DNA from 3 places in the Bacillus sp. TCT6 genome. Region 3 is predicted to be linked to each of the others. Evidence: a T-box and tRNA genes for the amino acid it is inferred to sense, from the RefSeq annotation. Region 3 holds a T-box; the other regions hold tRNA genes.
What was found. The T-box of region 3 lies ahead of alaS (alanine--tRNA ligase). A T-box ahead of a tRNA ligase gene usually reads a tRNA of that ligase, here a tRNA-Ala.
Positions count from the first base shown of each region.

Region 1 (10,881 bases), 480 kb from region 3:
GGGTGCTTTCTTAACGGAAAGCCGCAGTGAATAGGCCCAAGCGACTGTTTAGCAAAAACACAGCTCTCTGCGAAGCCGTAAGGCGAAGTATAGGGGGTGACACCTGCCCGGTGCTGGAAGGTTAAGGAGAGGGGTTAGCGTAAGCGAAGCTCTGAACTGAAGCCCCAGTAAACGGCGGCCGTAACTATAACGGTCCTAAGGTAGCGAAATTCCTTGTCGGGTAAGTTCCGACCCGCACGAAAGGTGTAACGATTTGGGCACTGTCTCAACCAGAGACTCGGTGAAATTATAGTACCTGTGAAGATGCAGGTTACCCGCGACAGGACGGAAAGACCCCGTGGAGCTTTACTGTAGCCTGATATTGAATTTTGGTACAGTTTGTACAGGATAGGCGGGAGCCATTGAAACCGGAGCGCTAGCTTCGGTGGAGGCGCTGGTGGGATACCGCCCTGACTGTATTGAAATTCTAACCTACGGGTCTTATCGACCCGGGAGACAGTGTCAGGTGGGCAGTTTGACTGGGGCGGTCGCCTCCTAAAGTGTAACGGAGGCGCCCAAAGGTTCCCTCAGAATGGTTGGAAATCATTCGTAGAGTGCAAAGGCATAAGGGAGCTTGACTGCGAGACCTACAAGTCGAGCAGGGACGAAAGTCGGGCTTAGTGATCCGGTGGTTCCGCATGGAAGGGCCATCGCTCAACGGATAAAAGCTACCCCGGGGATAACAGGCTTATCTCCCCCAAGAGTCCACATCGACGGGGAGGTTTGGCACCTCGATGTCGGCTCATCGCATCCTGGGGCTGTAGTCGGTCCCAAGGGTTGGGCTGTTCGCCCATTAAAGCGGTACGCGAGCTGGGTTCAGAACGTCGTGAGACAGTTCGGTCCCTATCCGTCGTGGGCGTAGGAAATTTGAGAGGAGCTGTCCTTAGTACGAGAGGACCGGGATGGACGCACCGCTGGTGTACCAGTTGTTCTGCCAAGGGCATAGCTGGGTAGCTATGTGCGGAAGGGATAAGTGCTGAAAGCATCTAAGCATGAAGCCCCCCTCAAGATGAGATTTCCCATAGCGTAAGCTAGTAAGATCCCTGAAAGATGATCAGGTTGATAGGTTCGAGGTGGAAGCATGGTGACATGTGGAGCTGACGAATACTAATAGATCGAGGACTTAACCATATAATATGAAGCGATGTTATCTAGTTTTGAAAGAATATAAAAAACTTGTTGACTTTAAAAGTTAAATGAGTTACAATGATTCTTGTCTTAAATGAATACAGTCTGGTAATGATGGCAGAGAGGTCACACCCGTTCCCATACCGAACACGGAAGTTAAGCTCTCTAGCGCCGATGGTAGTTGGGACCTTGTCCCTGTGAGAGTAGGACGTTGCCAGGCAAATGGAGGATTAGCTCAGCTGGGAGAGCACCTGCCTTACAAGCAGGGGGTCGGCGGTTCGATCCCGTCATCCTCCACCATTTAGCCGACTTAGCTCAATTGGTAGAGCAACTGACTTGTAATCAGTAGGTTGGGGGTTCAAGTCCTCTAGTCGGCACCAGAAAATCATGGCGGTTGTGGCGAAGTGGTTAACGCACCGGATTGTGGCTCCGGCATTCGTGGGTTCGATTCCCATCAGTCGCCCCATTTTTTCTTAAAATATTAATATGCGGGTGTGGCGGAATTGGCAGACGCACTAGACTTAGGATCTAGCGCCTTTGGCGTGGGGGTTCGACTCCCTTCACCCGCACTTTTAATAAAATATCTCAAACATGTCTTGCGGAAGTAGTTCAGTGGTAGAATACAACCTTGCCAAGGTTGGGGTCGCGGGTTCGAATCCCGTCTTCCGCTCCAATTTTCAATATGACATGCCGGGGTGGCGGAACAGGCAGACGCACAGGACTTAAAATCCTGCGGTGGGTGACCACCGTGCGGGTTCGACCCCCGCCCTCGGCACCATATGCGCCCGTAGCTCAATTGGATAGAGCGTTTGACTACGGATCAAGAGGTTAGGGGTTCGACTCCTCTCGGGCGCGCTTTTATTAACGGGAAGTGGCTCAGCTTGGTAGAGCACCTGGTTTGGGACCAGGGGGTCGCAGGTTCAAATCCTGTCTTCCCGATATTCCCAAAAACATGGGGCCTTAGCTCAGCTGGGAGAGCGCCTGCCTTGCACGCAGGAGGTCAGCGGTTCGATCCCGCTAGGCTCCACTTATTTTAATATCATTTATGGCGGTGTAGCTCAGCTGGCTAGAGCGTACGGTTCATACCCGTGAGGTCGGGGGTTCGATCCCCTCCGCCGCTACCATAAAGGACCTTTAGCTCAGCTGGTTAGAGCAGACGGCTCATAACCGTCCGGTCGTAGGTTCGAGTCCTACAAGGTCCACCACTAAAGGTTTATATCTCGGAGGTATACCCAAGTTCGGCTGAAGGGATCGGTCTTGAAAACCGACAGGCGGCGAGAGTCGCGCGGGGGTTCGAATCCCTCTACCTCCTCCATTTTTTCTTAAATTACATATTATATCATCGCGGGGTGGAGCAGTACGGTAGCTCGTCGGGCTCATAACCCGAAGGTCGCAGGTTCAAATCCTGTCCCCGCAACCAAATGGTCCCGTGGTGTAGTGGTTAACATGCCTGCCTGTCACGCAGGAGATCGCCGGTTCGACCCCGGTCGGGACCGCCATTTTAATAAGGCTCGGTAGCTCAGTCGGTAGAGCAGAGGACTGAAAATCCTCGTGTCGGCGGTTCGATTCCGTCCCGAGCCACCATTTTGAAGTCGCAAGCCGGCTTAGCTCAATTGGTAGAGCAACTGACTTGTAATCAGTAGGTTGGGGGTTCAAGTCCTCTAGCCGGCACCACTTTCAAAATGAGCCATTAGCTCAGTTGGTAGAGCATCTGACTTTTAATCAGAGGGTCGAAGGTTCGAATCCTTCATGGCTCACCATTTTCAATTTTATGCGGGTGTAGTTTAGTGGTAAAACAAGAGCCTTCCAAGCTCTGGTCGAGAGTTCGATTCTCTTCACCCGCTTTTCAATTATGGGCCTATAGCTCAGCTGGTTAGAGCGCACGCCTGATAAGCGTGAGGTCGATGGTTCGAGTCCATTTAGGCCCACCATAATTGTTCCGCAGTAGCTCAGTGGTAGAGCTATCGGCTGTTAACCGATCGGTCGTAGGTTCGAGTCCTACCTGCGGAGCCATATTTATAGAGAAGTACCCAAGTGGCTCAAGGGGCTCCCCTGCTAAGGGAGTAGATCGCGAACGCGGTGCGAGGGTTCGAATCCCTTCTTCTCTGCCAGAACTGGCCCGTTGGTCAAGTGGTTAAGACACCGCCCTTTCACGGCGGTAACACGGGTTCGAATCCCGTACGGGTCATACTAAAAGAGATAGCATAATCTGCTATCTCTTTTTTGTTGTGTATAGATATAGAAGAAGCTATGACAGATTATAAATAATAAGTTTAAAATAGGATTACCTTTTCTCATACATAAGAAAAGGTAATCCTATTTTTTGAATATGTTTTAACTTTCTATTGAATGTTCATCTTGTTTAATAACAACATGACTATATGCGGAGTGAAGAGTTTTGTAGCCTAAAAGTGCAATAGTTAAGGCAAGGCCTCCTGCTATAATAGCCACATTAAATCCTACATGGGCTCCAAAGTTATCAATAACTAAACCAGCTATCGCTGATCCTAGGGAGACTCCAATTCCAAGTCCTGTAATTGCCCAAGTCATTCCTTCGGTTATCTTTGATTCAGGTACGATTTTTTCCACAAGCCCCATAGTAATAATCATAGTAGGAGCGACAGATAGCCCTGCAAAGAAAACAATAACTACTAGCCAAGTAATACTGTTTACAAAAACTAGTGGCAGCATTGTTATCATGGAAAGTGTGACCGCTATTAAAAACTGATTATAGGGTGGGGTATTGAGTTTAAGGGTACCGAAAATAAGGCCTGCCAGGCATGAACCGATTGCATAGACAGAAAGTACAAAGCTAGCAGCTACTGTGTTTCCTTGCTGCTCAGCAAAAGCTACACTAACGACATCTATTGTGCCGAAGATAGTACCTATAGCAATGAGTGTGAATACTAGTACTCGCAAAGAACCAATTTTAAATACTGTTCCGTTGTTTGTAATGTCGCGAGGGTGTACAGGCGGTTCTGTGCTTTTTTGCATAGTAAATAGGCATACCCCGATTGTAAGAAAAACAGATGATAAAAGTGGCGCTGCTTCTGGGAAGAACATAACACTTAAACTGACAGATAATACAGGACCAATTATGAAGCAAATTTCGTCGACGACCGATTCGAAGGAAAATGCTGTATGCAATTTATGGGATCCGCGGTATAGTTTAGTCCAACGTGCACGTACCATAGCTGACATATTTGGCATACAACCTGCACATAAAGCGGATAGAAATAGCGTCCAATAAGGAGCTTCATATTTCGTACATAGAAGTAAGAGGATTGTAAAGAAAACGCTAATACCTGTAGTCGGAAGAAGTATGCGAGATTGCCCTAATTGATCAGCCATCCGAGAAATATGAGGAGCTAGTAAAGCTGATGATAATGTAAAGGTAGCTGCAACAGCTCCAGCAAGCCAATAGTCACCACTTACTTGAGATAACATGGTAACAATACCAATACCCATCATTGATATGGGCATACGAGCTATAAATCCTGCTAATGAGAATCCTTTTGTACCAGGAGCACTGAAAATCTCACGGTAGGAATTAAACATGATAATCACCACAATATTTGACGTGTACATATACATTCTTCATTCTTTTAACTCCTCCTCTGTTTCATTAATACCTTCTATAAAAAGGGGCAGTGAGTCAATGTAGGGTATAGGTAAGAAGTTATATTATCTTGTAAGCTAGAAATAATTGACATACGCACCGTATGCCAATATCATATTAACATACGGAGCGTATGTCAATTGAAATGTTTTATCTCTGGATAGAGCCGATGTTTAAAGGAGTTATTCTTTTATATAGAGAACGATACTATAGTGCAATTCATTTTGAATAAAGAGAATGAATAGAAGTAGGAGGAAAAGATGATTAAAAAAACGAGAGCAGAAATGATTACTGAAACACGTGCTAAATTGCTGTGGGCAGCAAGAGAGGCTTTTGGTACAGTTGGATATGTAAATACGTCTATGGATGATTTTACAGCATCTGTCGGTTTAACACGTGGTGCAATTTATCATCATTTTGGTGATAAAAAAGGATTGTTAGAAGCAGTTGTAAAAGAAATTGATATGGAAATGGATAATAAATTAGGGAAAGTATCAGATGAAGCGGAAGGAAAATGGGAAGGGTTTGTTGGGCGTTGTCGTGCATATTTAACGATGGCACTTAATCCAGAAATTCAGCGAATCGTACTTCGAGATGCACCAGCAGTATTAGGAACTAGTTATTATCAATCATCACAGTCACAATGTTTAGTGACGATGGCCGAGATGCTTCAGCAATTAATGAAGGACTGTATTATTGAAAAGACGGACTGTGAAGCTTTAGCAAGATTTATAAATGGCGGACTAGTGGACCTTGCTTGTTGGATTGCGAATTCTGAAGATGCAGAGGCACGGTTGTCTAAAGCTTTGCATAGCCTATCACTTATATTGAATGGTTTATTATTAGAAAAGAATGCATAATTTTAACGGATATTTTTTAATATATAGTAATGATTAAAAGGGAGGTGATAAAGTATAGGCTAATTCATTTATTTAACCGTATTCTATATAAGCTAATTGACGTCCATCTTGTAAGGGAATGATGTGATCAGTCAGTTTAATCTTATAATGTGATTACATTTTTTGTGAATGTTAGGATTTTTATTATAGAAAGTGAATTTAGTTACAGTGAGTAATTGAATCATACATTTTTATTCACAATCTAAAGAAAACACCTAATTTGGTATGGATTCCACACCTGATCTAACAACTTTACACTCTATGTGAAAAAGTTCACAAATAGGTCATAAATTGTGAAGTAATTCACAATAATACGTGCTACAATATGAATGTAAAGAAGTTAAACAACATTAAATTAGTATTTTAATTAATTACTTAAACAATCATAAAAAAATATATGTGAACAATAGAGAGGGGAAATTACCATGAAAAAAGGTATCAATCGTGTAGTATTAGTAGGAACAGGAGCTGTAGGTTGTAGTTACGCTTACTCAATGATCAACCAAGGTGTAGCTGAAGAATTCGTATTAGTAGATGTTAATGAAGCAAAAGCAGAAGGGGAAGCAATGGACTTAAGCCATGCGGTACCATTCTCTCCATCACCAACAAAAGTTTGGAGCGGTAGCTATGCAGATTGTAAAGATGCAGATCTAGTTGTTATCACTGCTGGGTTACCACAAAAGCCAGGTGAAACTCGTTTAGACTTAGTTGAGAAAAATACAAAGATCTTTAAACAAATCGTTCGCGGCATTATGGATAGCGGATTCGATGGAATCTTCTTAATCGCAACTAACCCGGTTGATATTTTAACTTACGTAACTTGGAAAGAATCTGGTTTACCGAAAGAGCGCGTAATCGGTTCTGGTACTACTTTAGACTCTGCTCGTTTCCGTTACATGTTAGGTGACTACTTAGATGTAGATCCACGTAACGTTCATGCTTACATCGTTGGTGAGCACGGTGACACTGAACTTCCAGTATGGAGCCACGCTACTATCGGTGTACAAAAACTAGAAACAATCTTAGCTAACAACGAACAGTACAAACAAGAAGACTTAGATAAAATCTTCGAAAATGTACGTGATGCAGCTTACCATATCATCGAACGTAAAGGTGCAACTTACTACGGAATCGGTATGTCACTACTTCGTGTAACTAAAGCGATCTTAAACAACGAGAACAGCGTATTAACTGTATCTGCATACCTTGAAGGTCAATACGGTGAGAAAGATGCTTACGTAGGTGTTCCAGCTGTTATTAACCGCGAAGGTGTACGTGAAATCGTAGAACTTGAGCTAAATGAAGAAGAAAAAGCGAAATTCGCTCATTCTGTAAAAGTATTAAAAGAAACTATGGCACCAGTACTATAATTAATTGCTAAATAATCCGGAAGTGGGGACCTGCTTCTTACTTCTGGATTTATATATAATTCAATATAAATTCCTTTTCCGGTTTCCCTTGTATATCCCCAATATACCCCTTTTGCTGGATAAGGGTCATTTATAGAAAAGAGCACTCTATTTTATATAGAGTGCTCTTTATGATTATTTTTTAGGTGTTAAACCTAACTTCTTTAAAATATCTGTCAGTGTACCGCTTTTTGATTTTTCTACAGGTGTTTGTGATTTAGATGCATCTGGACCTTTTTTCAAGAAGTTCTTTTCAACGAAGCGAATATCTTTTTCGTCGACAATTCCATCTTTATTAAGATCTCCGTCTTTTACAGTTAGTCCTTTTTTAATGTAGTTGCTAGCGATAATTTCAGCATCTTTAATATCGATTACTTTATCACCATTTACATCGCCGGCAAGGTTTTCGTCAGGTCTTGCATAATAATATTGGCCAAGCAGCTTACCGTCTTTTTCAGTACCAAGTTTCGTTGTTAGGCGGCTTGAAATGAGTTACTCGATGTTTCTGAATCACTGAAATAGGCAAATACACCTCCGAATGTAAGGGATAAACCAAGTGAAGCGGTGACAACTCCCATTCCTACTTTTTGTTTTAATGACATAAAAAAGCCCTCCTAGTTAAATTTTCATAGTGACCGTTCGCAACAAGGATAAATAAGTAAACATAGTAGTCCACTATGAATTATAGTTACGGAAGATCTAAGTTCTTTATTGAGAGCGAGTATATGCTTATGAATTTTGCATTTCAATAAAATTGTGACAAAAAATGTTGAGAAACATTTTTTTATGAAAGATTATTTTGTTTTGATTTTGAATGAAAAATAGCATGAAAAATAGGATAAATCTAATAAAATAAAGGTTGAGAAAAAATAATAGGTAAAAATATAGAAGAATAAAAAAGCGTTTTCAATGAATATTCGTCAAAATTCGATATTTTACACGGAAATGTGAAGAAAAACTAACATTTTTAAGAAAAAAACGAATATTTTTTATAAATTAACAAGGATATTGCAGTTTTTCGCAGAAATAGTTAAAATATAAAAAATTCTGTCATCTAAGTGAGGTGAGCATATTGAGTGTAATAAATTGTGAAGAAGTGAAACGAGATGAGTTTCATACAGAAAAGTACTATGAAAGTTATAACATCTTTGGCGCACATGTTGTGACGGAAGATGAGATTCAAGGGGTACGATTTACAGTGTGGGCTCCTCATGCGAAAGCAATGAGTGTTGTTGGAGATTTTAATGAGTGGGATTATGAGCAACATAAAATGCTACAAGTGACAGAAGAAGGTATTTGGTCCTTGTTTATACCGCATATTAAAGAAGGAGAAATATATAAATATGCGATTGAAACGTTGGCTGGTGACGTCATTTTAAAGGCAGATCCGTATGCTGTATATGCAGAAGTAAGACCGAATACGGCATCTGTAGTTTTTGATATAAAGGGATATGAATGGAATGATAAAAACTGGACTCGTAAGAAAAAGAAAAAAACGATTTATAAAGAAGCGATGACAGTTTATGAATTACATTTTGGTTCTTGGAAAAAGAAAGAAGATGGAACGCTGTATTCTTACAGGGAAATGGTAGAAGAGCTCATCCCGTATGTGGTGGAACATCAATTTACACATATTGAAATTATGCCGCTTGTTGAGCATCCATATGATCGTTCTTGGGGATATCAAGGAACGGGATATTATGCAGCGACGAGTAGATTTGGTACGCCGCATGATTTAATGTATTTTGTCGACGAATGTCATAAATATGGAATCGGTGTCATTTTAGATTGGGTGCCGGGGCACTTTTGTAAAGATGCTCACGGTTTATATTTGTTTGATGGCACACCGACCTATGAATATAAAGATAAAGATGTACAAGAAAATCCAGTATGGGGAACTGTCAATTTTGATTTAGGGAAGAGAGAGGTACGTAATTTCTTAATTTCAAATGCGTTATTTTGGATGAGATATTTCCATATTGATGGTTTCAGAGTAGATGCAGTTGCGAACATGTTGTACTGGAATAAAGAAGGACAAGAGCAAAGTAATGAGCATGCTGTTTCATTTTTAAGAGAGTTAAATGAAGCAGTGTTTGCAGAGGATGAAGATTTTCTTATGACGGCAGAAGATTCAACAGCTTGGCCACTTGTAACAACTCCAACGTATGAAGGTGGGCTTGGATTCAATTACAAATGGAACATGGGCTGGATGAATGATGTACTGAAATATATGGAGTGTGCGCCTGAATATAGGAAACACATTCATGAGAAAATGACGTTTTCTTTACTATATGCGTACTCTGAAAACTTCATATTACCACTTTCTCATGATGAAGTCGTTCATGGGAAAAAGTCGTTATTAAATAAAATGCCAGGTGATTACTGGGATAAGTTTGCTCAGCTTCGTTTATTATATGGATATTTCTTTACTCACCCAGGAAAGAAGTTACTTTTCATGGGAGGAGAATTCGGACAGTTTGATGAGTGGAAAGACCTTGAAGATTTAGATTGGAATTTACATGATTTTGAAATGCATCGTTATATGCATGATTACTTTAAAGAGCTCATAGCATTGTATAAGCGCTCAAAACCACTTTGGCAGCTTGACCATTCACCTGAAGGCTTTCAGTGGATTGATGCTAATAATAATGAGCAAAGTATTTTCTCTTTTATCCGCCAAGGGGATAAACAAGAAGATGCGTTAGTTGTCGTATGTAATTTTACGAAAGCTACATATGAAAACTATAAAGTAGGTGTACCAGATTTCGAGTATTATAACGAGATTTTAAACAGTGATGCTGAGCAATATGGCGGTTCGGGGCAAGTGAATAAGAAACGTCTTAAGACGATTCTAGAACCGTACCATAATCAAGCAGCACATGTAGAGATTACAATTCCACCATTTGGCGTATCCATATTACGACCAGTGAAGACGAGAAAGGGGAGCAAAAAACAAGATGGCTCAAAAACAAAAGTGCGTAGCAATGTTACTAGCAGGGGGAAAAGGTAGTCGTTTAAGTGCATTAACAAAAAATTTAGCCAAGCCAGCTGTTCCATTTGGTGGTAAATATCGCATTATTGATTTTACGCTAAGTAACTGTGCGAATTCTGGTATTGAAACGGTTGGGATTTTAACACAATATCAACCACTTGAACTTCATAATTATATCGGAATTGGAAATGCGTGGGATTTAGACCGAGTAAACGGTGGAGTCACAGTATTACCTCCTTATGCGGAGTCTTCAGGGGTGAAGTGGTATACAGGTACGGCAAGTGCCATTTATCAAAATTTAAACTATTTAAGTCAGTATGAACCGGAGTATGTTCTTATTTTATCAGGCGACCATATTTATAAAATGGATTACAGTAAGATGCTAGATTACCATATTGAGAAAGAATCGGACGTATCCATTTCTGTTATTGAAGTACCTTGGGATGAAGCGAGTCGCTTTGGCATTATGAATACAAATGAAGAGATGGAGATTGTTGAGTTTGAAGAGAAACCACAATTTCCAAGAAGTAATCTTGCATCAATGGGAATTTATATTTTTAACTGGGCAATTTTGAAAGAGTATTTAGAGATGGATGCAAGAAATCCTGAATCTAGTAATGATTTCGGAAAAGATGTACTTCCACTTTTATTAGATGAAGGGAAGAAGCTAATGGCGTATCCATTTGAAGGATATTGGAAAGATGTTGGAACGGTGAAAAGCTTATGGGAAGCGAATATGGATTTACTTCGCGATGAAACATCGCTGAATTTAAACGATCGTAATTGGCGTATTTA
Region 1 is NZ_JBVYHX010000001.1:4,519,234-4,530,114, reverse strand. It holds rRNA gene AC0ONG_RS23320 (23S ribosomal RNA) at 1-1,170, shown strand, start outside; rRNA gene rrf (5S ribosomal RNA) at 1,272-1,387, shown strand; tRNA gene AC0ONG_RS23310 (tRNA-Val) at 1,392-1,467, shown strand; tRNA gene AC0ONG_RS23305 (tRNA-Thr) at 1,472-1,547, shown strand; tRNA gene AC0ONG_RS23300 (tRNA-His) at 1,558-1,633, shown strand; tRNA gene AC0ONG_RS23295 (tRNA-Leu) at 1,656-1,736, shown strand; tRNA gene AC0ONG_RS23290 (tRNA-Gly) at 1,766-1,840, shown strand; tRNA gene AC0ONG_RS23285 (tRNA-Leu) at 1,857-1,945, shown strand; tRNA gene AC0ONG_RS23280 (tRNA-Arg) at 1,949-2,022, shown strand; tRNA gene AC0ONG_RS23275 (tRNA-Pro) at 2,033-2,106, shown strand; tRNA gene AC0ONG_RS23270 (tRNA-Ala) at 2,122-2,194, shown strand; tRNA gene AC0ONG_RS23265 (tRNA-Met) at 2,215-2,291, shown strand; tRNA gene AC0ONG_RS23260 (tRNA-Ile) at 2,296-2,372, shown strand; tRNA gene AC0ONG_RS23255 (tRNA-Ser) at 2,390-2,482, shown strand; tRNA gene AC0ONG_RS23250 (tRNA-Met) at 2,511-2,587, shown strand; tRNA gene AC0ONG_RS23245 (tRNA-Asp) at 2,591-2,666, shown strand; tRNA gene AC0ONG_RS23240 (tRNA-Phe) at 2,676-2,751, shown strand; tRNA gene AC0ONG_RS23235 (tRNA-Thr) at 2,766-2,841, shown strand; tRNA gene AC0ONG_RS23230 (tRNA-Lys) at 2,852-2,927, shown strand; tRNA gene AC0ONG_RS23225 (tRNA-Gly) at 2,941-3,011, shown strand; tRNA gene AC0ONG_RS23220 (tRNA-Ile) at 3,022-3,098, shown strand; tRNA gene AC0ONG_RS23215 (tRNA-Asn) at 3,106-3,180, shown strand; tRNA gene AC0ONG_RS23210 (tRNA-Ser) at 3,188-3,278, shown strand; tRNA gene AC0ONG_RS23205 (tRNA-Glu) at 3,284-3,355, shown strand; gene AC0ONG_RS23200 (MFS transporter) at 3,502-4,725, opposite strand; gene AC0ONG_RS23195 (TetR/AcrR family transcriptional regulator) at 5,047-5,646, shown strand; gene AC0ONG_RS23190 (L-lactate dehydrogenase) at 6,111-7,055, shown strand; partial or broken gene AC0ONG_RS23185 (dockerin type I domain-containing protein) at 7,230-7,583, opposite strand; partial or broken gene AC0ONG_RS23180 (TasA family protein) at 7,574-7,696, opposite strand; gene glgB (1,4-alpha-glucan branching protein GlgB) at 8,167-10,104, shown strand; gene glgC (glucose-1-phosphate adenylyltransferase) at 10,052-10,881, shown strand, end outside.
Region 1: it encodes a tRNA-Ala, which carries the amino acid that the T-box ahead of alaS (alanine--tRNA ligase) is inferred to sense. The anticodon was not compared.

Region 2 (8,156 bases), 3.6 Mb from region 3:
GCTCATATTTTTTAATTTTTAGTTTGGTTAAGTTAGAAAGGGCGCACGGTGGATGCCTTGACACTAGGAGTCGATGAAGGACGGGACTAACGCCGATATGCTTCGGGGAGCTGTAAGTAAGCTTTGATCCGAAGATTTCCGAATGGGGAAACCCACTATACGTAATGGTATGGTATCCTTACCTGAATACATAGGGTATGGAAGACAGACCCAGGGAACTGAAACATCTAAGTACCTGGAGGAAGAGAAAGCAAATGCGATTTCCTGAGTAGCGGCGAGCGAAACGGAACATAGCCCAAACCAAGAGGCTTGCCTCTTGGGGTTGTAGGACATTCTATACGGAGTTACAAAGGAACGAGGTAGACGAAGCGACCTGGAAAGGTCCGTCGTAGAGGGTAACAACCCCGTAGTCGAAACTTCGTTCTCTCTTGAATGTATCCTGAGTACGGCGGAACACGTGAAATTCCGTCGGAATCTGGGAGGACCATCTCCCAAGGCTAAATACTCCCTAGTGATCGATAGTGAACCAGTACCGTGAGGGAAAGGTGAAAAGCACCCCGGAAGGGGAGTGAAAGAGATCCTGAAACCGTGTGCCTACAAATAGTCAGAGCCCGTTAATGGGTGATGGCGTGCCTTTTGTAGAATGAACCGGCGAGTTACGATCCCGTGCGAGGTTAAGCTGAAGAGGCGGAGCCGCAGCGAAAGCGAGTCTGAATAGGGCGTTTAGTACGTGGTCGTAGACCCGAAACCAGGTGATCTACCCATGTCCAGGGTGAAGTTCAGGTAACACTGAATGGAGGCCCGAACCCACGCACGTTGAAAAGTGCGGGGATGAGGTGTGGGTAGCGGAGAAATTCCAATCGAACCTGGAGATAGCTGGTTCTCCCCGAAATAGCTTTAGGGCTAGCCTTAAGTGTAAGAGTCTTGGAGGTAGAGCACTGATTGAACTAGGGGTCCTCATCGGATTACCGAATTCAGTCAAACTCCGAATGCCAATGACTTATCCTTAGGAGTCAGACTGCGAGTGATAAGATCCGTAGTCAAGAGGGAAACAGCCCAGATCGCCAGCTAAGGTCCCAAAGTGTGTATTAAGTGGAAAAGGATGTGGAGTTGCTTAGACAACTAGGATGTTGGCTTAGAAGCAGCCACCATTTAAAGAGTGCGTAATAGCTCACTAGTCGAGTGACTCTGCGCCGAAAATGTACCGGGGCTAAATACACCACCGAAGCTGCGAATTGATACCGATGGTATCAGTGGTAGGGGAGCGTTCTAAGTGCAGTGAAGTCAGACCGGAAGGACTGGTGGAGCGCTTAGAAGTGAGAATGCCGGTATGAGTAGCGAAAGACGGGTGAGAATCCCGTCCACCGAATGCCTAAGGTTTCCTGAGGAAGGCTCGTCCGCTCAGGGTTAGTCAGGACCTAAGCCGAGGCCGACAGGCGTAGGCGATGGACAACAGGTTGATATTCCTGTACCACCTCTTTATCGTTTGAGCAATGGAGGGACGCAGAAGGATAGAAGAAGCGTGCGATTGGTTGTGCACGTCCAAGCAGTTAGGCTGATAAGTAGGCAAATCCGCTTATCGTAAAGGCTGAGCTGTGATGGGGAAGCTCCTTATGGAGCGAAGTCTTTGATTCCCCGCTGCCAAGAAAAGCTTCTAGCGAGATAAAAGGTGCCTGTACCGCAAACCGACACAGGTAGGCGAGGAGAGAATCCTAAGGTGTGCGAGAGAACTCTGGTTAAGGAACTCGGCAAAATGACCCCGTAACTTCGGGAGAAGGGGTGCTTTCTTAACGGAAAGCCGCAGTGAATAGGCCCAAGCGACTGTTTAGCAAAAACACAGCTCTCTGCGAAGCCGTAAGGCGAAGTATAGGGGGTGACACCTGCCCGGTGCTGGAAGGTTAAGGAGAGGGGTTAGCGTAAGCGAAGCTCTGAACTGAAGCCCCAGTAAACGGCGGCCGTAACTATAACGGTCCTAAGGTAGCGAAATTCCTTGTCGGGTAAGTTCCGACCCGCACGAAAGGTGTAACGATTTGGGCACTGTCTCAACCAGAGACTCGGTGAAATTATAGTACCTGTGAAGATGCAGGTTACCCGCGACAGGACGGAAAGACCCCGTGGAGCTTTACTGTAGCCTGATATTGAATTTTGGTACAGTTTGTACAGGATAGGCGGGAGCCATTGAAACCGGAGCGCTAGCTTCGGTGGAGGCGCTGGTGGGATACCGCCCTGACTGTATTGAAATTCTAACCTACGGGTCTTATCGACCCGGGAGACAGTGTCAGGTGGGCAGTTTGACTGGGGCGGTCGCCTCCTAAAGTGTAACGGAGGCGCCCAAAGGTTCCCTCAGAATGGTTGGAAATCATTCGTAGAGTGCAAAGGCATAAGGGAGCTTGACTGCGAGACCTACAAGTCGAGCAGGGACGAAAGTCGGGCTTAGTGATCCGGTGGTTCCGCATGGAAGGGCCATCGCTCAACGGATAAAAGCTACCCCGGGGATAACAGGCTTATCTCCCCCAAGAGTCCACATCGACGGGGAGGTTTGGCACCTCGATGTCGGCTCATCGCATCCTGGGGCTGTAGTCGGTCCCAAGGGTTGGGCTGTTCGCCCATTAAAGCGGTACGCGAGCTGGGTTCAGAACGTCGTGAGACAGTTCGGTCCCTATCCGTCGTGGGCGTAGGAAATTTGAGAGGAGCTGTCCTTAGTACGAGAGGACCGGGATGGACGCACCGCTGGTGTACCAGTTGTTCTGCCAAGGGCATAGCTGGGTAGCTATGTGCGGAAGGGATAAGTGCTGAAAGCATCTAAGCATGAAGCCCCCCTCAAGATGAGATTTCCCATAGCGTAAGCTAGTAAGATCCCTGAAAGATGATCAGGTTGATAGGTTCGAGGTGGAAGCATGGTGACATGTGGAGCTGACGAATACTAATAGATCGAGGACTTAACCATATAATATGAAGCAATGTTATCTAGTTTTGAAAGAATATAAAAACTTGTTGACTTTCAAAAGTAAATAAGTTAAAATGATTCTTGTCTTAAATGAATACAGTCTGGTAATGATGGCAGAGAGGTCACACCCGTTCCCATACCGAACACGGAAGTTAAGCTCTCTAGCGCCGATGGTAGTTGGGACCTTGTCCCTGTGAGAGTAGGACGTTGCCAGGCAAAATGGAGGATTAGCTCAGCTGGGAGAGCACCTGCCTTACAAGCAGGGGGTCGGCGGTTCGATCCCGTCATCCTCCACCATATATGTCGGAGGGGTAGCGAAGTGGCTAAACGCGGCGGACTGTAAATCCGCTCCTTCGGGTTCGGCAGTTCGAATCTGCCCCCCTCCACCATTCTTAATTATTGGGCTATAGCCAAGCGGTAAGGCAACGGACTTTGACTCCGTCATGCGCTGGTTCGAATCCAGCTAGCCCAGCCATTAAGAGCCATTAGCTCAGTTGGTAGAGCATCTGACTTTTAATCAGAGGGTCGAAGGTTCGAATCCTTCATGGCTCACCATTTTTAATAAAACATGCGGGTGTGGCGGAATTGGCAGACGCACTAGACTTAGGATCTAGCGCCTTTGGCGTGGGGGTTCGACTCCCTTCACCCGCACTTTTAATAAAACAACTCATACATGTCTTGCGGAAGTAGTTCAGTGGTAGAATACAACCTTGCCAAGGTTGGGGTCGCGGGTTCGAATCCCGTCTTCCGCTCCAATTTTCAATATGACATGCCGGGGTGGCGGAACAGGCAGACGCACAGGACTTAAAATCCTGCGGTGGGTGACCACCGTGCGGGTTCGACCCCCGCCCTCGGCACCATATGCGCCCGTAGCTCAATTGGATAGAGCGTTTGACTACGGATCAAGAGGTTAGGGGTTCGACTCCTCTCGGGCGCGCTTTTATTAACGGGAAGTGGCTCAGCTTGGTAGAGCACCTGGTTTGGGACCAGGGGGTCGCAGGTTCAAATCCTGTCTTCCCGATATTCCAAAAAACATGGGGCCTTAGCTCAGCTGGGAGAGCGCCTGCCTTGCACGCAGGAGGTCAGCGGTTCGATCCCGCTAGGCTCCACTTTATTTAATATATGTCTCGGAGGTATACCCAAGTTCGGCTGAAGGGATCGGTCTTGAAAACCGACAGGCGGTGAGAATCGCGCGGGGGTTCGAATCCCTCTACCTCCTCCATTTTCTTTTAAATGGTTTAGACATATAATAATAAAATATTTATTTTTCCTTCATGGAGGTATACCCAAGTTCGGCTGAAGGGATCGGTCTTGAAAACCGACAGGCGGCGAGAGTCGCGCGGGGGTTCGAATCCCTCTACCTCCTCCATTTTTTAAATTTAATATTGTCGCGGGGTGGAGCAGTACGGTAGCTCGTCGGGCTCATAACCCGAAGGTCGCAGGTTCAAATCCTGTCCCCGCAACCAAATGGTCCCGTGGTGTAGTGGTTAACATGCCTGCCTGTCACGCAGGAGATCGCCGGTTCGACCCCGGTCGGGACCGCCATTTATGTTGGCTCGGTAGCTCAGTCGGTAGAGCAGAGGACTGAAAATCCTCGTGTCGGCGGTTCGATTCCGTCCCGAGCCACCATTTTTTTTATGCCGGCTTAGCTCAATTGGTAGAGCAACTGACTTGTAATCAGTAGGTTGGGGGTTCAAGTCCTCTAGCCGGCATCATTTAGGGGCATAGTTTAAAGGTAGAACTGAGGTCTCCAAAACCTCCAGTGTGGGTTCGATTCCTACTGCCCCTGTAAGTATATGGGCCTATAGCTCAGCTGGTTAGAGCGCACGCCTGATAAGCGTGAGGTCGATGGTTCGAGTCCATTTAGGCCCATCATATATTATTCCGCAGTAGCTCAGTGGTAGAGCTATCGGCTGTTAACCGATCGGTCGTAGGTTCGAGTCCTACCTGCGGAGCCATGGCCCGTTGGTCAAGTGGTTAAGACACCGCCCTTTCACGGCGGTAACACGGGTTCGAATCCCGTACGGGTCATACAAAAAAGAGTCAGCATTATGCTGGCTCTTTTTTATTTTGTTAATCCTTTTTATAATGTTACTTTCCAGAAATAAATAAAGGAATTTTGGAAAAGCTATGGTATGTATAAAAAGGAGGAAATAAATAATGACACAAGTTAGAGACTTAATGAGTACCCATATTGTACATTGTACACCGCTAGACAATGTATATGAGGCAGCTGTAAAAATGAAGGAAGAATCGGTTGGATTAATTCCTGTTGTTGAAAATGAGCAAGTTGTTGGGCTTGTTACTGATCGAGATTTAGTTGTTCGAGGGATTGCTGAAAAACATCCTGGATCTAATAAAATTACAAATGTAATGACAACAAATATTATCTCAGTTTCTCCAAATGATTCTATTGAAAAAGCTACAGAGCTAATGGCACAGTATCAAATTAGACGGTTACCAGTAGTTGATAGTGGTCAGCTTATTGGCATGTTAGCACTAGGAGATTTAGCTATAAGGGAATCAGCAGATGATCAAGCTGGATTTGCCTTGAGCGAAATCTCAGAGCGTACAGAGTAAATTGAAACTTTAATTAACCGAGAGTTTAATGGTCACTCATAAAGAGCTAAATTATATATAAAGTTCAGATGCATTATTCTAGCATATATGGATTAAACTAATATGTTAGCGTGATGTATCTGAGACATTATATAATAAGGATACGGTTAATAATTTCGACATTTTTTTAAAATTTGTTATTCTTAATTTTTAATAAGAGAAAAGATGATATACTGATAGATATAAGTATTATGATAGATTTTGAATATAACAATATTAATTTTTAGTGGTGCGATAATAAATTAATATTTCCTACATAGATGAAAAGGGAAGGGGAATTATATGAAGGCTGTACAGGGCGATCCAAATTGGAATTTGGTTACAGATACATATATAGAACCAAATAATTTCGCTGAATTATTTTCTTTGCTTGTACCTTGTCACCCAAAAGGTGAGGGGAAAGAACGAACTATATTAGTATGGAAAGAGAAAGAATTTTATAAAGAAGAAAATTTAGCGGCATTTATCGTATATGGCATGAATAAAGCAAAGAAATTACCGCAGTTTCATAAAGATGAAATTCCAACTTTAGTGCGTATTCTTCGCTTATGCCAAGAGATTGGTTGGTATGAAGAGGCAAATGATTTTATGATAGCGCAAGGATTAGCTGAGTTTGTTCATACTTCATTGGAATATGAAACATGGGATCTTTTGACGCAATCAGTTGCTTTAAATTATTTAATTATTAAATATCGTATAGGTGAATTGACAGATAGGGATATTGAAATTTGGGATAGAGTTAAATTTAATGAGAAGTGTATAACCGATTGTAAACATTTATTATCTCATAAAGAAGTATTGGAATTTACATTCTTTTATATGTGCAAGAGAGCGAAATCATTATCAAAAGAGCAATTAAATAGTGATATGATGAGTTTAGCAATGTATTGTAATACTTTTGTATATGATTTGTATACACATGATTTATTACGGAAATATCGTAAGTGTACAGATTTCCTATCATATTATGGACCTAGTCAGGCAGTTTTAGCATGTCAAAGAGCTGTATTATCTCAAATTTCCGATCGCTTAGACCCATTAAAGACAACGCATGTAGATGATTATTTATATGTGATGAAAGAAATGATGGAGCATATGACGATAGGAGTAATGGATCGATATGGTCATTTTATTGGAAAGCTACTATCTTATGTGCCATTTTTCGAAATGATACAAGTTCCACAGCATGCATATTATTGTGAAGAATTACTGTATATTTGTAAGGGCATTGAATATAAAGAAGAAACACTACGCAATTATATATTTATACAATTACATGATTGTTTACCATCATTCTTTAGGCTATTTCTTAAAAATAAGCGTTATGCAACGATTCATGATATTCTTTTCTATTGGTGCGATGATGAACAACGAATGAGCTTAGAGAAAAAATATAATCTGAGCTTTATTTATGAAAAATATGCTTGTGGATAAACAATATTTTCGATATGAAAAATTAATATAAATTAAAAAGGATCTCCAGTTTATGTGAGATCCTTTTTTGTTAGTAAAACAAGGAGAAAATGATTAAGACAAGAAACAACATTCCATATAGGAGAAGTTGTGCAGTATAACTTCCTTGTATACCAAAAAAAGTATTGGCTTTCTTATACAAATTCAATATGTATTTTATTGGAGTATCTTTGAAAGATTGGTACACAGTGTCTCCTCTTTCTAAGCTTCGTGTTCTTGTTCTTGTTTTTGTTTATAAGGGACATTAATATATCTAGCTACAAATAATAAAACAGCCATAAAGAATACTGGAAATACAGTAGATAAATAAAAGCCATTACTAATTATATTTGTTATGAGAGCACTCAAAAGAAAAATAGCATTATAAATATGGGCAATTTTTTGTTTTAGTTGCACTTGAAATGATTCCATCATAATTTCTAATGCAACAAAAGCAATAATAATAGATAAAAATACAATGTTTGTATTGTAAATGATTAAACAACAGATTAAACCTAAAAAGGCTACGTATTCAATTATAAGAGGTATATTGCGTGGCATACAATTTACCTAACTAAATATGGCAGTGGATTTACTGCATTTGTTTTTTCAAAATTCCATTCTCCATTATGTAATTCAAAATGAAGATGTTGCCCGTATGAATGACCTGTGTTTCCCATATGACCTATTAATTGTCCAGTTTGTACTTGATCACCAGCTTGTACAGTGCGATCCTTCATATGAGCATAAACAGTTGTATATAATTTCCCATTGATTTGATGCGCAATGAAAACAACATTGCCATAGCTAGCTGAATAATAAGATTTCACAACTTTACCTGCAGCAGCAGCTTGGATAGAGACGTTTCCTGGAGCGGCAATATCTATACCATAATGCATTTGTTCCCAGCGTATATCAAAGGTTGAGCTAATTCTTCCTTGAGCAGGGAATTTGAAAGCAGCTGGAATTGATGAAGGTTGATCTGTTTTAGCTTGTGGTTGATTTTGTACTACATAGTGTTTTGCTACATACCCGTATCCTGTGCCAAAACGAATTTTATACCAAGTTCCTACAGTTTCTACTACTTGTACTTGTGTACCGTTTTGTAATGAACCGAGTAGAGCGCTACTTGTACTAG
Region 2 is NZ_JBVYHX010000001.1:477,681-485,836, forward strand. It holds rRNA gene AC0ONG_RS02205 (23S ribosomal RNA) at 26-2,947, shown strand; rRNA gene rrf (5S ribosomal RNA) at 3,048-3,163, shown strand; tRNA gene AC0ONG_RS02215 (tRNA-Val) at 3,169-3,244, shown strand; tRNA gene AC0ONG_RS02220 (tRNA-Tyr) at 3,253-3,336, shown strand; tRNA gene AC0ONG_RS02225 (tRNA-Gln) at 3,348-3,422, shown strand; tRNA gene AC0ONG_RS02230 (tRNA-Lys) at 3,427-3,502, shown strand; tRNA gene AC0ONG_RS02235 (tRNA-Leu) at 3,518-3,598, shown strand; tRNA gene AC0ONG_RS02240 (tRNA-Gly) at 3,628-3,702, shown strand; tRNA gene AC0ONG_RS02245 (tRNA-Leu) at 3,719-3,807, shown strand; tRNA gene AC0ONG_RS02250 (tRNA-Arg) at 3,811-3,884, shown strand; tRNA gene AC0ONG_RS02255 (tRNA-Pro) at 3,895-3,968, shown strand; tRNA gene AC0ONG_RS02260 (tRNA-Ala) at 3,984-4,056, shown strand; tRNA gene AC0ONG_RS02265 (tRNA-Ser) at 4,077-4,169, shown strand; tRNA gene AC0ONG_RS02270 (tRNA-Ser) at 4,224-4,316, shown strand; tRNA gene AC0ONG_RS02275 (tRNA-Met) at 4,337-4,413, shown strand; tRNA gene AC0ONG_RS02280 (tRNA-Asp) at 4,417-4,492, shown strand; tRNA gene AC0ONG_RS02285 (tRNA-Phe) at 4,501-4,576, shown strand; tRNA gene AC0ONG_RS02290 (tRNA-Thr) at 4,587-4,659, shown strand; tRNA gene AC0ONG_RS02295 (tRNA-Trp) at 4,666-4,736, shown strand; tRNA gene AC0ONG_RS02300 (tRNA-Ile) at 4,746-4,819, shown strand; tRNA gene AC0ONG_RS02305 (tRNA-Asn) at 4,831-4,905, shown strand; tRNA gene AC0ONG_RS02310 (tRNA-Glu) at 4,907-4,978, shown strand; gene AC0ONG_RS02315 (CBS domain-containing protein) at 5,108-5,527, shown strand; gene AC0ONG_RS02320 (DUF3965 domain-containing protein) at 5,849-7,000, shown strand; gene AC0ONG_RS02325 (hypothetical protein) at 7,241-7,579, opposite strand; gene AC0ONG_RS02330 (SH3 domain-containing protein) at 7,585-8,156, opposite strand, start outside.
Region 2: it encodes a tRNA-Ala, which carries the amino acid that the T-box ahead of alaS (alanine--tRNA ligase) is inferred to sense. The anticodon was not compared.

Region 3 (10,881 bases):
CAGAGACAATCTCTACTTGCATTTCTCCGCCTGGTGTTTGGATTGTTACTTTCTCACCAATTTGCTTACCTAATAAGCTTTTTGCGATTGGAGAATCGTTAGAAATTCTTCCTTCAAATGGGTCAGCTTCCGCGCTACCTACGATTGTGTACGCTTCTTCATCTCCGTTTGGTAATTCTTTAAATGTTACTGTTTTACCTAATGTAACAACAGTAGATACTTCGCCATTATCTTTAATGATAACTGCGTTACGAATCATATTTTCTAATTGTGTAATACGTCCTTCTACGAACGCTTGCTCATCTTTTGCTGCATCGTACTCAGAGTTCTCAGAAAGGTCCCCGAAGCTACGTGCGATTTTAATACGTTCTACTACTTCTTTACGTCTTACTGTTTTTAATTGCTCAAGTTCGTTCTCTAGTTTTTGCTTACCCTCTTGCGTCATAGGGTATGTTTTTTCTGTTGACATATTTTCCACTCCTTTTATATACCAATCCCCCGAAAAAAAGAGGAGTTCCATATGAAAACTCCTCCGCTTCCATTGTTAGCGGAGGTTTCTAGTACCCTTGCACTAGCGGAGTTGTCACATACAACCCCGTATTTCCAATTCTTCTTTATATAAAGAAGATATGTATGGAAAGTTGATATAAATATGCCCTCACCTATATATAGATGAGGTTGCATGTTTCATTGTATTCGATGGGAAGGGAAAAAATCCCTTCCTACCGTATATCTTTTACTATGCTATTACAAATTTACTTTTTGTTCAAGAATTGTTGCAATTTTTGTCACCATAATATCAATTGCAACATGGTTTTGTCCACCTTCAGGGATAATAATATCCGCAAATTTCTTAGAAGGCTCAATAAATTGATTGTGCATTGGACGTACAACAGTTACGTACTGATCAATAACTGAATCCATCGTACGACCGCGCTCTTTAATATCACGCTGCATGCGGCGCAGAATACGAAGGTCAGCATCCGTATCAACGAATAATTTAATGTCCATTAACTCGCAAAGACGTGGGTCTTCTAAAATAAGAATTCCTTCTAAAATAATTACATCTTTCGGCTCAACTGGAATAATTTCTTCTGAACGTGTATGCAATGTATAGTCATATACAGGCTTATCAATTTGCTCATATGCAAGCAACTGCTGCAAATGTTCAATTAACAGATCATTATCAAACGCAAGCGGATGATCATAATTTGTTTTTAAACGCTCTTCCATTGGTAAATGGCTTTGATCTTTGTAATAATAATCTTGCTCTAAGATTAAAATAGAATGACCTTTAAAATGGTCAAAAATCGCTTTCGTTACACTCGTTTTACCTGATCCCGAACCACCAGCAATTCCAATTACAACAGGCTTATTCGTCCCCATTCGACTATCACTCTTTCTTATTGAAGTATGCTTTTGCGCATCATATTATTCACATACACTCGTTGATCCACTTTGAATTTCACGATTTGCAACGGATGTCTCGCTGCATCTAATTCGTTTCCATCCTCATCCCAAATTTTCTCCACCGTTTGCGTAAAGTTTTCTATTTCTGGTCCAAAGAACTCCACTTCATGTCCTGGTTTGAAATGATTACGTTGCTCAATCGTTACGATGCCCGTTTCTTCATTATAATCTAACACTAAACCAGCAAAATCATACGTTGTTTTCTTACTATGATTTCCAAACATTTGCTCTTGATGTCCTGGAACCCCTTCAAAGAATGCAGGAGCTGTATCACGATTTGCACATTTATCAAGCTCATCTAACCATTCTTGTTTAAACTCAAAGTTATCTGGATCCGCACAATAAGCATCAATTACTTTACGATATACAGTTGCTACAGTCGCTACGTAATGGATTGATTTCATACGTCCTTCTACCTTTAAGCTATCGATTCCAATTTCAATCATTTTCGGAATTGATAAAATTAAATTTAGATCTTTTGGACTCATCGCAAAGTGAGCATCTTCTTCTTGGAATAGAGGAAGCTCTTTTGCATCTTTATGTTGTGATACTGTTTGAACTAAATCATAATCCCAGCGGCAAGATTGGCAACAACCGCCACGATTAGAGTCACGCGCTGTCATATGGTTACTTAATGTACATCTTCCTGAATATGCGATACACATTGCACCATGGACGAATGCTTCAATTTCAATATCCACTTTTTCTTTGATTTCTTTCATTTCTTCATAGCTTGCTTCACGAGCTAATACAAGACGATGTAAACCCTCTTCTTTCCAATACTGTGCTGCTTTCCAGTTGGATAGTGATTGCTGTGTGCTTAAATGCACCTCAACAGAAGGCGCTACACGTTTACAAGTCTCAATGATAAGCGGATCAGCAACGATAATCCCCGTTACGCCAGCTTTTTCAATCCCTTTTAAATATTCCTCTAGCCCGTCCATATTTTCATTATGTGCAAAGATATTTGTTGTTACGTATATTTTTGCTCCATACTTCTTTGCAAACTCAACGCCTTCTGCCATTTCTTCTAGCGTAAAATTACCTGCATTCGAACGAAGACCAAATTCTTGTCCACCTAAATATACAGCATCTGCCCCGTAATGGATAGCTACTTTTAATTTTTCTAAGTTACCCGCAGGGATTAACAGTTCAGGTTTCTTCACAATAACACGTTTGCCATCGATCACTCGTGAAATTTCTTGTACAGTCATTTCCTACACCCTCCTCGTTTAGTAAACCGTTTCTTTAAAGAAGAATCCTGTGTCTAACGGACGATTTACTGGTTGCATTTCTTCTATTTCTTTATATAGAGCATCTTTCAAGTCATAATATGCATCACGATCTTCCACACATAAATCAATCGCTTGACGATATTTCTTCGTTACTTCAATAATGTATTCAGAGCTTTTTAGTACACCATCGATTTTTAAGCTGTCAACTTCAGCTTCGATTAGTTCCTCTAATTCATCGATGAAACAAATATCGTTCGGACTCATAATATGAGTACCATTTTCATCTTCATAAATTGGATATTTATTGTTACGCTCTGGGTCATATAAGAACATATTCTCTTCATATTTTTTCTTTTCAATGTCAAGATTACGTCCTTGATACTCAAAGTAATTTCCTACTAATGAACGCTTCGATTGGAACATACAAGTCATACCGTGAATTTGTACTTCTAGTTCCACTTCAGCATTTTCTTTTAAATCAACAATTTCATCTAAGCTCAGCTCACGAGCTAATACAGCGCGCTTCGCTCCTCTTTGTCCCCAGTAATTACAAGTGAACCAGTTTGTTGCTGTCGTTTCTGTATTCCAGTGCAACTGCATATTTGGCGCTACTTCGCGAACAGCCATTAATACTGCTGGATCTCCGAAAACAATTGCATCTACATTTACTTCATTTAAAAATGAAACGTAATCTGTTAATTCTTCTACTTTATCGTTGTGGAACATAGCGTTCATGGCTACGTATACTTTCACACCATTTTCATGTGCAATCTTCACAGTTTGTTTTACATCTTCACGTGAAAACTCCCCTGCTAAACGTAAACCAAACTTTTGCTCACCGATCATTACCGCATCTGCTCCTGCTTTCGCAAGAAGTTCGATATCCGCCACCGCTCTTGGCGTTACTAACAATTCAGGTTTCTTCATACCTTGGTCACCCTCTCTTTTTACTAACAGCTACTCCATCACCAATTGGGAAAATCGTTGTATCGTATCCTTCATGGTTCATAAGCCACTCATTGTACGTCTTAATACGACGGATTAAACCACGTGTACGTCTGTTTTCAATTTTCTCTTTTGTCGTTACAAGACCATGGTACATAACATTATCTGAAATAATTACGCCACCAGGATTTAATAACGGTTCATATAAGTCAAAAAAGCGACGATACTGTCCTTTTGCTGCATCAATAAAAATAACGTCAAATGTCCCGTGTTCTTTTACTTGTTCACCTGTCTCTAACGCATCACCGTAAATAACTGAAATACGATCTGTTACTGGGGAACGTTCTATATATTCAAGTGCTTTTTCATATCGCTCACGATTGCGCTCAACTGTCACAATACGTGAATTTGAAATAGCTTGCATCATACGAATACTAGAATAACCGATTGCTGTTCCAAGTTCTAAAATGCTTTTCGGTCCAATTAAACGTAAAAATTGCAGCATAAATTCCATTCCAAGTCGATCCATAATCGGCACATGATTTTCTGTTGCATATTCTTCCATTTCAAGAATTAATTTATCTTTCGGATCAATAAATGATAATAGGTACTCGTTAACTGCATCCTCCATAAATGGTCCTCCTTATTTACATGGAGAAGTGCCTCTATGACGTCTTTTCCCACATAGAATGCAATAAAAATACAAGCCAGTTTTACCCTTAGCTTGTACGTCCCGTTTTGATATTAAAAACGATTCTTCTGCCAGTTTTTAACCCGATATATTTTACCACAAAAAAGAGGGATGTGCGACTTTTTTCGCTATCCCTCCCCATTTCACTGTTTTTTCGTAATGTATTTTTGCTTTAATGCATTATGCTCTTCTAATGTTTTCGCATAGTACACTTCACCACTTGGTGCAGCTAAGAAATAATAATAATCTGTTTGCGCAGGTTCTAACGCAGCTTCCACTGAATGTTTACCAGAGTTTGCGATCGGCCCTACCGGCAATCCTTTTACAACATACGTATTGTACGGTGAGTTGACCTTTAAATCTTCGTATAATACACGTTGTTTATGCTTTCCAAGTGCATATAATACCGTTGGATCCGTTTGAAGCGGCATACCTTTCTCTAAACGATTATAAAAGACACTAGAGATCTTTTGACGATCTGTAAAACCAGTTGCCTCTTCTTCAATAAGTGAAGATAATGTTAAAAGCTGATGAACATCCCAGTTCTTTGCTTTCATTTTTGCCTCATTTTGAACAATGATTGCATTTGTTTTCTCAAGCATCGGAATTACGATTTCTTCTAACGTCGTATCTTTCTTATAAAATGAATACGTCGCAGGATATAAATAACCTTCTAATGGGTATTTAATATTACTATCAAAGATTTTATCCGTTAATAACTTCGGATACTTTTGCTGCATTTTTTGAATAAATGCTTTATCGTTTAATTGACGCGTAACATCATCTTTATTCCACTTTAGTTCTGCCGCAATCGTTTCTGCAATTTCAGTTACTTGAGCTCCTTCTTTGATCGTCACTTTATAAAGAGCTGGACGATGCACGTTGCCAGATGACATTTGTTCGATAACATCTTTAGCATTCATCGAAGGATTTAATAAATATGTACCTGCTTGTAAATTTTTCGATTTAGCCTTTGTATAAAAACTAAAAACTGTACCGTTTTTCACAGCGCCTTTTTCTTCTAAAATTTCTCCAATTTTACTTGTAGATGATCCTTTCGGAATTTCTACTTCAATCTCTTTTTTATTCCCGCTATCAACTGGTCCTAATGCGGATGAAATATACGCATAGACTGAACCACAAACTAAAAGCAGTGCAATAATCGAAAATAAAAAGATGCGTCTACGCTTCTTTTTCACTTGATTCTCTATCAAAACTCTTCCTCCTTATTCAATTGTAGACCATATGTATATGTTTCTATACAGCATGATGGAAAGCCACAACAAATTCGCCTATCTTTTTTAGTATCCATTTTATTTTTCTACAATCCGTCTCATTATACTACAAAGGATTACACAGTTTCGACAAAAAATCTTTCATTTTACATATAAATACAAAAAAAAGATGGACTGTATGTCGTCCATCTTTTCAGTACTTATTATTCAGCTTCTTGCTCATCAGCAAGAGTGTTGAACATTTCTTGTACCATTTCCCACTCTTCTTCAGATTCGATTGGAAGTAAACTTCCGCCCTCTTCTTCATTTTGCTCATAAGCCATTGCATCATAAATTTGGTCTCCATCTTCGTCTACTTCACCGATTGGAGAGAAGACTACGTATGATTTTTTACCAAATTTTTCAGCATCAAAAGTGAAAATAATTTCACATAAATGTTCGTTACCTTTTTCGTCTACAATTGTAATTTGATTTTCTTCCATTTTGGTCACCTCTTATTTACTATCTAAAAATCCTTGTAAGATTACGACTGCAGCCATCTTATCGATTACTTGTTTTCGCTTCTTACGGCTTACATCCGCTGAAATGAGTAGACGTTCCGCTGCCATCGTCGACAAACGCTCGTCCCACATTACAACGTCTAATTGTAACAGCTCTCGTAGGTTTTCTGCAAATTGTTGGCACGCTTCACCACGTGGGCCAATTGTACCATTCATATTTTTAGGTAAACCTACTACTATTTTGTCCACATTGTACTGCTTTACTAACTCAGAAATACGATCAAAACCAAAGTGACCTCGTTCTTCGTTAATCTTAATTGTTTCTAATCCTTGTGCTGTCCAGCCCATTTCGTCGCTCATTGCAACTCCGACTGTTTTTGTACCTACATCTAAACCTAATATCCGCATAAACTACTCCTCACGATGATGTTTCAAGTAAGACTTCACAAGCTCTTCAATGATCTCATCACGTTCAAGCTTACGAACGATGCTTCGTGCATCTTTATGGCGAGGTATGTATGCTGGGTCTCCACTTAATAAATAACCGACGATTTGGTTAATCGGATTATAGCCTTTTTCTTGAAGTGCATCATACACAGTTAAAAGTACATCATTTACATGGACACTCTGTTTTTCATCTTGAATGCTAAACTTCATTGTTTTATCAAAACCGTCCATTTCAAGCACCTCACTTATATAGTAAGTATAGGGAGAAGAACTTCTCCTCTCCCTACCATTGTACACTACTATCTCTTTATTTTGAAACAGATTTAACGTACTCTTGTACAAATGCTAAAGCTTCTTCGACTTGAGCTGGGTTTTTACCACCTGCTTGTGCCATATCAGGACGGCCACCACCGCCACCGCCGCAACGAGAAGCTACTTCTTTCACAAGTTTACCAGCATGGTAACCTTGGCTAATTAAGTCTTTCGTTACACCTGCTAGGATGTTTACTTTATCGTCATTAACAGACGCTAATACAACAACTGCTGACTCTAATTTATTTTTTAGATCATCCATCATCGTACGTAAGTTGTTCATATCTGCAACATTTACTTTCGCTGCTAATACATTCACACCATCAACTGTCATTACAGAATCAGTTAAGTTTCCAGCTTCAATATTGCTTAATTTCGCAGCAAGAGATTCGTTTTCTTTTTGAAGTTGTTTCACTTCAGCAAATAGACCATCAACTCTTGTTAAAATATCTTTCGGATTTGTTTTCATTTTTCCTGCTGCTTCTTTTAATAAACCTACTTGATCGTTCATTAATTCGTATGCAGACTTACCAGTTACCGCCTCAATACGACGAGTTCCTGCACCGATACCAGACTCAGCAACGATTTTGAAAATACCGATAGAAGCTGTATTATCAACGTGACAACCACCGCAAAGCTCTAAGCTGTAATCGCCAACTTGTACAACGCGTACAACATCTCCGTATTTTTCACCGAATAATGCCATTGCGCCCATTTCTTTTGCTTCTCCGATTGATTTTTGAGAAATCTCAACGTTAATACTTTCCCAAATTTTCTCGTTTACCATACGCTCAATTTTTTCTAATTCGTCAGCTTGCACTTGACCGAAGTGAGAGAAGTCAAAGCGTAGACGTTCAGAAGTTACAAGAGAACCTGCTTGATTAACATGCGTTCCAAGTACGTCTTTTAATGCTTGGTGTAGTAAGTGAGTTGCTGTATGATTTTTCACAACGCTACTACGGTTTTTCGTATCGATAACAGCTTTCACAGCTGCATCTTTCGTTAACGTGCCTTCTTCCACAGCTACTTTGTGTAAGTTTTGACCATTTGGTGCTTTTTGTACGTCTTTTACAAGAACTTTCACGCCGTCAGCAAGAAGGTAACCACGGTCAGCAATTTGTCCACCGCTCTCAGCGTAGAATGGTGTTACGTCAAGAATTAACTGTCCTTCTTCCCCTGCTTGTAAGCTATCTGTGTACTCACCGTTTTTCACAAGTACAACAACGTTACTTTCCGTTGCAACTGTACCGTAACCAACGAACTCACTCGCTACTTTAACTTCTCCAAGTACACCGCCTTGAACTTGCATTGAGTCAACGTCTTGACGAGCAGCACGTGCACGCTCACGTTGTTTTTCCATTTCATTTTCGAAGCCTTCTTGGTCAACTGTCATACCAGCTTCTTCTGCATATTCTTCTGTTAATTCGATTGGGAAACCGTATGTGTCATATAGACGGAACGCATCTACTCCAGAAATAACAGTTGTTTTTTCTTCTTTTGCTTTTGCAATAACTTCAGCTAAAATTGCTTCACCATCATGAAGTGTTTCATGGAAACGCTCTTCTTCATTTTTCACAACTTTCGCAATGAAATCTTTCTTTTCAAGTACTTCTGGATAGAAGTCTTTCATTACTTCTCCAACAACCGGTACCAATTCAAACATGAATGGACGGTTAATGTTTAATTTCTTCGAATAACGAACAGCGCGGCGTAATAAGCGACGTAATACATAACCACGACCTTCGTTAGATGGAAGAGCACCGTCACCAACAGCGAATGTTACTGTACGGATATGGTCAGCAATTACTTTGAATGCCATATCTTTTTCTAAATCGCCATTACGATATTTCTCACCAGAAATTGATTCTGTTGCACCAATCATCGGCATGAATAGGTCTGTATCAAAGTTTGTAGGCACATCTTGAACGATAGATGTCATACGTTCTAGACCCATCCCTGTATCAATGTTTTTCTTAGGAAGTGGTGTATATGAACCGTCTGGATTATGGTTAAATTGAGAGAATACAAGGTTCCATACTTCTAAGTAACGCTCGTTTTCTCCGCCTGGATATAATTCTGGGTCACTAAAGTCATTACCGTAAGCTTCCCCGCGGTCATAGAAAATCTCTGTATTCGGTCCACTTGGTCCTTCACCAATATCCCAGAAGTTTTCTTCTAAGCGGATAATACGCTCTTTTGGAACGCCCATTTTTTCATTCCAAATTGTGAATGCTTCTTCATCTTCTGGATGGATTGTAACTGATAGTAATTCTTTATCGAATCCGATCCATTTGTCGCTCGTTAAGAATTCCCAAGCCCATGTAATTGCTTCTTCTTTGAAGTAATCACCGATTGAGAAGTTTCCTAACATTTCAAAGAATGTATGGTGACGAGCTGTTTTCCCTACGTTTTCAATATCGTTTGTACGAATTGATTTTTGAGCATTTGTAATACGTGGATTTTGTGGGATTACACGTCCATCAAAATATTTTTTTAATGTAGCTACACCACTATTAATCCATAGAAGAGATGGATCTTCATGTGGAACTAGTGATGCACTAGGTTCTACTGCATGTCCTTTTTCTTGGAAAAAGTCTAAAAACATTTGACGAATTTGTGCGCCTGTTAGTTGTTTCATTGTATTTTCCTCCTTAAATATAAAAAACTCCCGTCCCTATAAAAGGGACGAGAGTTAACTCGCGATACCACCCTAATTATGAATTGATTACAATAACAATCAATTCATCACCTCATGGTGCCGTAACGTGGCAAGACGGCAGTGATTAGCTGCTCTCAGGATTAGCTTTCTGTTACCCTTCATTTAAAGCTTCTTTCAGCCATATGGAAGCTTCTCTCTATAAATGGACTGTAACGTACTTGTTCCGTCATTGATTTAATGTATTATATGACTAAATATAATAGAATTCTCTTAAGTTTGTCAATGTAGATAATCATTTATATTGTATTAATTGCTTATTTATCATAGGTATTCTACTATTCATTCTTAACAGCCTTTTCATATATTATGCGTTTATTAACAAATCGGAATCTCCTTACAAGAATAATTTATAAAAAATTATAAATATTACCTTTTTTGCTATAATTAAATTGTTGTTAATAAAATAAAGGAGCGATCACAATGACAACCTTACTTAGCAAAGCTAAAAACATATTAGCGACTAACGAAACAATATTACTTTACGCAGCATGTTCATTAGACATATTTATTTATCGTTCCGTCGCGAGACCAGGCCTATTGATTTTAACGAACAAAAGGCTATTCTTTTATGGACCAGATGTAAGTAACAATCCAATATTTGAAGAGTACTCTTTCGCAAAAATTTCTAATCTAAAAGAACAAAAGCGTCTTTTCAACAATCAAATTGTATTTATGTATGATAACGAATGGAAAAAAATAAAACATATTCAAACAAATGATGTGAGCTCCCTCGTTCAAAAGATACACGAGCAGATTTCTAAATAAATATACGATTAGCCCTCTATTTCTTACATAGAGGGCTTCTATACTTACACATCTTCTTTTTTCAAGAGAGGCTTCACATGAACAATGACGGTGCGAATAACTGCTAAGATGGGAACCGATATTAGTAACCCTACAATACCAGCTACTTCCCCTCCAACTAGTAATGCAAGCATAATAATAACGGGATGCATACGAAGTGACTTACCAACAATGTAAGGCGATAAAATGTTACTTTCCACAAATTGCAAAATAGCAATCGTAATACCCGCCTTAATAAGTAAGCTCGTTGATACTGTTGCTGCAATCATTAACGTCGGGATCGCTCCTAAAATAGGGCCGAAGTACGGGATTATATCCGTTACCCCAATAATAATACCAAGCAATAATGGATATTTCATACCGATAAACCAAAAAGAAAGAGCTGATACTCCCCCTAATACCAAACAAACAAATAACTGTCCTCGAATATAACTTCCAAGTGACTTATCAATTTCTTTCGCAAGCATTTGCCCCGTACCTCGCCATTTACTTGGGACTAGTTTCCAAAAGATATGATAAAACT
Region 3 is NZ_JBVYHX010000001.1:4,035,993-4,046,873, forward strand. It holds gene greA (transcription elongation factor GreA) at 1-469, opposite strand, end outside; gene udk (uridine kinase) at 748-1,386, opposite strand; gene AC0ONG_RS20625 (peptidase U32 family protein) at 1,404-2,684, opposite strand; gene AC0ONG_RS20630 (peptidase U32 family protein) at 2,703-3,632, opposite strand; gene AC0ONG_RS20635 (O-methyltransferase) at 3,640-4,281, opposite strand; gene mltG (endolytic transglycosylase MltG) at 4,485-5,555, opposite strand; gene AC0ONG_RS20645 (DUF1292 domain-containing protein) at 5,780-6,058, opposite strand; gene ruvX (Holliday junction resolvase RuvX) at 6,071-6,484, opposite strand; gene AC0ONG_RS20655 (IreB family regulatory phosphoprotein) at 6,488-6,754, opposite strand; gene alaS (alanine--tRNA ligase) at 6,831-9,473, opposite strand; T-box leader at 9,514-9,733, opposite strand; gene AC0ONG_RS20665 (PH domain-containing protein) at 9,975-10,319, shown strand; gene AC0ONG_RS20670 (AI-2E family transporter) at 10,364-10,881, opposite strand, start outside.